Leisingera sp. NJS204: one gene and its partner. The protein of the gene in region 1 interacts with the protein of each later gene in a pairwise test. Links are inferred from orthologs where the notes say so. Each region holds a gene or a part of one and is shown in the gene's direction. Other genes may lie near its edges.

What was found. Proteins that work in one complex are often made in the same cells at the same time.
Region 2: the proteins of ETW24_RS18145 (region 1) and def interact in binary tests that used the Escherichia coli proteins (3 or more experiments, as listed by UniProt). The link is inferred for Leisingera sp. NJS204 from one-to-one orthologs.

What each region holds. Positions count from the first base shown.
Region 1 is NZ_CP035417.1:3,733,611-3,737,476, reverse strand. Bases 650-3,403 are described here. They hold ETW24_RS18145 (aspartate-semialdehyde dehydrogenase), read left to right. Parts: upstream 650-1,392; coding sequence 1,393-2,415; downstream 2,416-3,403. Other genes in these bases: ETW24_RS18135 (DUF4139 domain-containing protein), read left to right, coding at 2,999-3,403; ETW24_RS18140 (hypothetical protein), read left to right, coding at 2,548-2,895; ETW24_RS18150 (MFS transporter), read left to right, coding at 650-1,310. Outside these bases: ETW24_RS18155 (DUF3095 domain-containing protein), read right to left, coding at 1-20; more of ETW24_RS18150, read left to right, coding at 138-649; more of ETW24_RS18135, read left to right, coding at 3,404-3,866.
Region 2 is NZ_CP035417.1:128,928-131,842, forward strand. It holds def (peptide deformylase), read left to right. Parts: upstream 1-1,156; coding sequence 1,157-1,675; downstream 1,676-2,915. Other genes in the region: ETW24_RS00665 (MalY/PatB family protein), read right to left, coding at 1-1,046; def (peptide deformylase), read left to right, coding at 1,689-2,186; fmt (methionyl-tRNA formyltransferase), read left to right, coding at 2,314-2,915. UniProt on the Escherichia coli protein: Removes the formyl group from the N-terminal Met of newly synthesized proteins. Requires at least a dipeptide for an efficient rate of reaction. N-terminal L-methionine is a prerequisite for activity but the enzyme has broad specificity at other positions.

The sequences.
Region 1 (3,866 bases):
TAGAAAGTGTCTGTCGTCATTCCATTCCCGCCCCAGTATCCCGTCCCAGTGACCTGCTGTTCCTACCTAAACGAATTGTGTGCCGGGGCCAAACATGCAAGCTGTGCCGCGGAAACGGCAAACCGGGGGGACAGGAAATGCAGGCAGGATTGGTCTTATTGTGCCTGGCTTATGTGCTGAGCCAGTTTTTCCGTGCTTTCCTGGCGGTGCTGTCCAGTGTCCTGGGGCAGGACATTGGCGCGGCGCCGGATGATCTCGCCTTTGCCTCGGGCATGTGGTTCCTGTCCTTTGCCGCAATGCAGCTGCCGGTGGGCTGGGCATTGGACCATGCGGGGCCGCGCCGGACTGCAGCGCTGCTGCTGCTTTTGGGCGGCGGCGGCGGAGCGGCGCTGTTTGCCGCGGCCACCGGGCCCTTGCATGTCAGTATCGCGATGTTTCTGATCGGTATCGGCTGTTCGCCGGTGCTGATGGCCTCGTACTACATTTTTGCGCGCCAGTACCCGCCTGCACGCTTTGCCACCTTGGCAGCGCTGATGCTGGGGGTGGGATCGGCCGGCAATCTGGTGGCCTCTTACCCGACGGCGCTGGCGGTGGATCTGTTCGGCTGGCGCGAGACCTTGGCAGGGCTGGCAGTTGTTTCCGTGGCGGTGGCGGCGGGAATATTCCTGACCGTTTCAGACCCCGACAAGCCGGATGGCGAGCACAAGGGATCGGTGCTGGATCTGCTGAAGATGCCGGTGATGTGGGCGATCTTTCCGCTGATGCTGGTGTCCTATGCGCCCTCCGGCGCGCTGCGGGGGTTGTGGATCGGGCCGTATCTGAACGACATTTACGGGCTCAGCACCCAAGCTGTGGGGCTGGCGACGCTGGTAATGGGGGCGGCGATGATTACCGGCACCTTTGCCTATGGGCCGCTGGACCGGGTGCTGGGCAGCCGCAAATGGGTGATCCTGGGGGGCAATGTATTAAGCTGTGCGGCACTGGGCGGGCTGATCCTGGCAGCGGGCGCGCCGGTCTGGGTGCCGGTTGCGATGATGGCGGTGGTCGGCTTCTTTGGCGCTTCTTTTCCGGTAATCATGGCGCATGGCCGGGCCTTTGTGCCGCCGCATCTGGCCGGGCGGGGTGTTACGCTGCTCAACCTGTTTGGCATCGGCGGCGCGGGAATCATGCAATTTGCCACTGGCCGTATCCATGTGAAAATGGCCGGAGCGGACCCATCTTTGCCCTATACGGGGATTTTCGCCTTCTTTTTGGTCTGTCTGGCGTTGGGATGCGCAATTTATCTGTTCAGCCGGGACAGCATGGACTGATCCGGGACTTTAAACTTGTCCCCAGAGGGATTATCACTCCGGCGCCGGCCATGGGGCCGGGTATTACTGGAGAAACAGACAAATGGGTTACCGCATCGTCGTCGTTGGCGCCACTGGCAACGTGGGCCGCGAAATGCTGAACATCCTGGCCGAGCGCCAGTTCCCTGTGGATGAGATCGCTGTGCTGGCCAGCCGCAAATCTCTCGGCACCGAAGTCAGCTTTGGCGATAAGACACTGAAGACCCAGGATCTGGACACCTTTGATTTCACCGGCTGGGACATGGCGCTGTTTGCCGTGGGGTCCGCCGCGACCAAGGATTACGCGCCCAAGGCCGCTGCCGCAGGCTGCACCGTGATCGATAACTCGTCGCTCTACCGCTACGATCCGGACATTCCGCTGATCGTGCCCGAGGTGAACCCGGAAGCGATTCACGGTTACGCCAAGAAAAACATCATCGCCAACCCCAACTGCTCGACCGCGCAGATGGTTGTGGCGCTGAAGCCGCTGCATGACCGCGCCAAGATCAAGCGCGTTGTCGTCTCGACCTATCAGTCGGTGTCAGGCGCAGGCAAAGAGGGCGCCGACGAGCTGTGGGACCAGACCAAGTCGATCTATAATCCGACCTCTGATGTGCCGCCGAATAAATTCCAGAAGCAGATTGCCTTTAACGTCATCCCGCAGATCGACGTTTTCATGGAAGACGGCACCACCAAAGAAGAGTGGAAGATGGTGGTGGAGACCAAAAAGATCGTCGATCCGGCGATCAAGGTCACCGCAACCTGTGTCCGTGTGCCGGTGTTTGTCGGACACTCGGAAGCCGTGAACATCGAGTTCGAGGAGTTCTTGGACGAGGACGAAGCCCGCGACATCCTGCGCGAGGCGCCGGGCGTCATGGTGATCGACAAGCGGGAGGCCGGCGGCTACGTGACCCCGATCGAATGTGTGGGTGATTTCGCCACTTTCATCAGCCGGATCCGTCAGGACTCGACCATCGAGAACGGCCTGAACCTGTGGTGCGTCAGCGACAACCTGCGCAAGGGCGCGGCCCTGAACGCGGTGCAGATTGCCGAGCTTTTGGGCCGTGAGGTTCTGAAAAAAGGCTAAGCCTTATATCCTTTTGGTGAGGGGGCTGCTTCGCAAGAGGCAGCCCCTTTTCTTTTGCACGGCTGCCCGGCGGCAGGCCGCTCCGGTAGGTTGAGGGAGACAGGAACAACAGCAGACTTAAGGACCAAAGCCATGATCGCACTGCAGGATTTCAGCCGCGCCGCCCCCGTTTCCGCAACTCTGCCTTTTGGCGCTATGGCGGCTGTTCCGGCGCAGCCCAAGCTGAACTGCGCATCCGCGGCAGAGTTGCGGCAGCAGCTGGCGGCGGATTTCGCCGCCTCCGGCGACTGGTTCACCCTGTGCAGGGGCCTGCGCCGCAAGGGCATTTGCCTGCGGATGCGTGAAGGGGATCTGTGGGTCTATGACGCCTTGAGCCTGGCGGCGATCTCCTCTTGCGAGGATCTGGGGATCGACACAGATGAACTGGAGCTGCGTTTTGGCCCGTCGCAGCCGCAGCAGGCCGCCGCGCATGGTGCCTGAGCGTGCTGGCCACGCCGCAGGCTGAAGGGTAGGTTTGGCATCAGGCGGGCAGTTCCGGCCCGCCATCTTGATTGATTGAGAGATGCCAATGAGAATTTCCTTGATGGCTTTTGCCGTTTGTTCATTTGTTCAGGCTGCGGCATCTGCTGTTGCGGCCGATACCGTTCCCGTCAGCAGCCGGGTGTCCGAAGTGACCCTTTATCCCGGCCTTGCCGAGGTGACCCGGCGCGCTGCCGTCTCGCTGCCTGAAGGGCGGCACCGTCTGATCCTGCAGAATGTGCCGAAGTCTGCGCTGCTGGAGACTCTGCAAGTTGAAATCACCGGCGCCCGCCGCATCGCCACTTTACTGCGCGAGGATTACGTGCCGCCGCGGGATGCGGACGACCCGGAGATTGAGGCCGCCGAAGCACGGATCCGCGAGCTGGAGGCCCAGGTTGCCTCGGTCCGGGATGAGGCTGCGGGCGCCCGCGCCGGGATACTGGCGGCTGAGGCCTCAATCGGGTTCCTGCAGCAGCTTGGCGGCAATGAGGGCCTGGCCCAGGCGAATGCATCGGCTTTGAGCGAAATTGCGCGGATGATCTCCCGCGAGGCCGGTAAGGCCAGCCAGGCTGCCGTGGAGGCTGAAGCCGGGGCCCGCCGGATTGAGCTGCGTCTGGAAGCGCTGGACGAAGACCTGGCAGCGGCCCGCGCGGCGCTGGCGGCAATCACGCTGGAGGACCGGGACCGGCTGTACATTGCGGTGGACGTTGAGGCAGAGCAGGCGGGCGAAGGCACGGTAATGCTTAGCTATTTCACCGCTGGCGGCGGCAATATCGGCTGGCAGCCGTCTTATGAAATGCATCTCAGCACTGGGGATGCGGCTGAGGTTACCCTGAAACGCGCGGTTGTGCTGGTTCAGGATACCGGCGAGAACTGGCGGGATGTGGCATTGACCCTGTCAACTGCGGTGCCATTCGGTCAGGGCAGCCCGT
Region 2 (2,915 bases), 3.6 Mb from region 1 along the record:
GCGATCTTTGCGTCTTCGCGCAGCCGTTTGATGAATTCCTCGCGGCTCATACCGGTGCCGGAGAAATCCACCCAGGCCAGATAGGTCGATTGCAGCGGCAGTGATTTCAGCCCCGGCAGGGCGTTCACGGTCGCGTCAAACAGTCTTCGGTTACCTTCCAGGTGGGCGACCTGGGCATCCACCCATTCGGCGCCCTCGGGAGAATACGCGGCGGTGATCATCGCAACACCAAGCGCGCTGGGATCATAGTCCAGCGTGTTCTGCCGGTGCCGCATTGCGGCGCGCAGCTCCGGGTCTGGAATGATCATGTTGCCGGTCCGTTGGCCGGCAATATTGAAGGTTTTCGAAGGCGCGGTCAGGGTCACAGTCCAGGCGCGTGCGTCGGGGGCCGCCACGTCCATCGGCACAAAAGTGCTGCCAGAATAGACTAGGTCATGGTGAATTTCGTCGGAGATCAGAATTAACCCGTTGCGCTTGGCGAACTCTGCCACTGCGCGCAGTTCCTCGGCGGTCCAGACCCGGCCTGAAGGGTTTTGCGGCGAGCACCACAGCAGCAGCTTCTCGGTTCCGTTCAGGCGCGATTGCGCATCGTCGAGGTCCAGATTGTAGGTGTCGCCGTCGCGCGCCAGCGGGCATTCGGTAACCTTGCGCCCCGACTTGTTCACCTTGTGCGCAAACTCATGATAAACGGGCGAGAAGATAACAGCGCCATCACCGGGCTGGCTCCAGACATCCAGGCAGAGGGCAATGGCATTGCCCAGCCCTTGCGATGTCAGTACCCAATCGGTTTCAATGTCCCAGCTGTGGCGGGTTTTCATCCACCATTGAACCGCCTGTAGATACTCCAGGTGCTGCCAGGAATAGCCGAAGACACCATGTTCGGCGGCGGCTTTGACGGCATCAATCACGCAAGGCGCAGTTTCATAGTCGGAATCCGCCGTCCACATCGCCAGACCGTCCTGCGCCGGGATGCCGTACAGTTTCTCCATCTTGTCCCATTTCGAACTGTGAGTGCCGCAGCGGTCGGTGATTTTGTCAAAATTCATGTGGTGAATTCCCGTGTCGTTGCCCGTAACTTTGCATGCGAAGCTAGCCGCTGCAGCGGCACGCGCAAGGGGGCGTTGCGATGGCGCTGCTGATCGCATACATGAAGCGCATGAAACGACCGATCCTGATCCATCCCGATCCCCGCCTGAAAAAGGTCTGTGTGCCTGTGCCGGACCTGAGCGATGATTTGCGCGTGCTGGCGGATGACATGCTGGAAACCATGTATGCAGCCCCCGGCATTGGCCTGGCGGCGCCGCAGATCGGTATTCTGCAACGGCTGATCGTGCTGGATTGCGTTAAGGAAGAGGACGGCGATGCGCGCCCCTTGGTGATGTTCAACCCGCAGGTCCTGTCGTCGTCGGACGACACCAACGTCTATGAGGAAGGCTGCCTGTCGATCCCGGACCAGTATGCCGAAGTGACCCGTCCCAGGGTCGTAGAAGTCGAATGGATGGATCGCGACGGCAATGCGCAGCGCGAGACCTTCGACGGGCTTTGGGCCACTTGCGTGCAGCATGAGATCGACCACTTGAACGGCAAGCTGTTCATCGATTACCTGAAACCGCTGAAGCGCCAGATGATCACCCGCAAGATGCAGAAGCTGAAGCGCGAACGCGCCCGCGCCTGAGGAAACATCAGACATGACCGTCCGCACCTGCCTGCCCTGGCCTGACAAGCGCCTGCGCACCAAGGCCGAAGACGTGAGCGAAATCACCAGTGAGATTCGTGAAATCTGGAACGACATGGTTGATACTATGGATGCGATGCCGGGCGTGGGCCTGGCCGCCAACCAGATCGGCGTGATGCTGCGGCTGGCAGTGGTGGACGGCTCCAGCGAACGCGGCCGCGCGGTGAAGCTGGCCAACCCGGAGATCCTGCACGCCTCGATCGAACTGCGAGAGCATGACGAAGCCAGCCCCAATCTACCGGGCGTCTCAGCCAAGATTAAACGCCCGCGTGCCGTGACCGTCCGTTTCATCAACGAACAGGGCATAGTTGACCGCAAGGATTTTATCGGGATTGAGGCGACCTCGGTACAGCATCAGATCGATCATCTGAACGGCAGGATGTATTTCGACCGTCTAAGCAAGGTGAAACGCGACATGCTGATCCGCAAGGCGAAAAAGCTGAACGGCTGAGGCCGGATTTCATTTCCCGGGCCGCTTGGGCCCGGTTCGCGCCCGGCCCCGTCCCCAGGACGGACGCGAAACTGCGTAAGGCCCGTTTTGACGGCTGCGGGCAAGGCAACCGGGGCAGGGGATGCAGATGCGTATTATCTTCATGGGAACGCCTGATTTTTCGGTGCCGGTGCTGGATGCGCTGGTCGATGCAGGGCACGAAATTGCCGCCGTTTACTGCCAGCCTCCCCGGCCTGCAGGCCGCGGCAAGAAGGACCGGCCCGCGCCCGTCCACGCCCGCGCCGCGGCCTTGGGACTGGAAGTGCGCCATCCAGTTTCTCTGAAAGGGGCAGAAGAACAGGAAGCCTTTGCAGCTTTTAATGCGGATGTGGCGGTGGTTGTGGCCTACGGTCTGATCCTGCCGCAGGCGGTTCTGGACGCACCCGAACATGGCTGCCTGAACATCCACGCCAGCCTCTTGCCGCGCTGGCGCGGTGCGGCGCCGATCCACCGGGCGATCATGGCGGGTGATCCGGAAACCGGCATTTGCATCATGCAGATGGAGGCAGGGTTGGACACCGGTCCAGTGCTGCTGCGGGAGGCCACCGCAGTCGGGGACGGGGAAACCACCGCCCAGCTGCATGACCGGCTGTCGGAGATGGGCGCTGCGCTGATCGTGGACGCCCTAAGCCGCCTGGCAGAGCTGACGCCTGAGGAGCAGCCGGAGGCGGGTGTTACCTATGCCGAAAA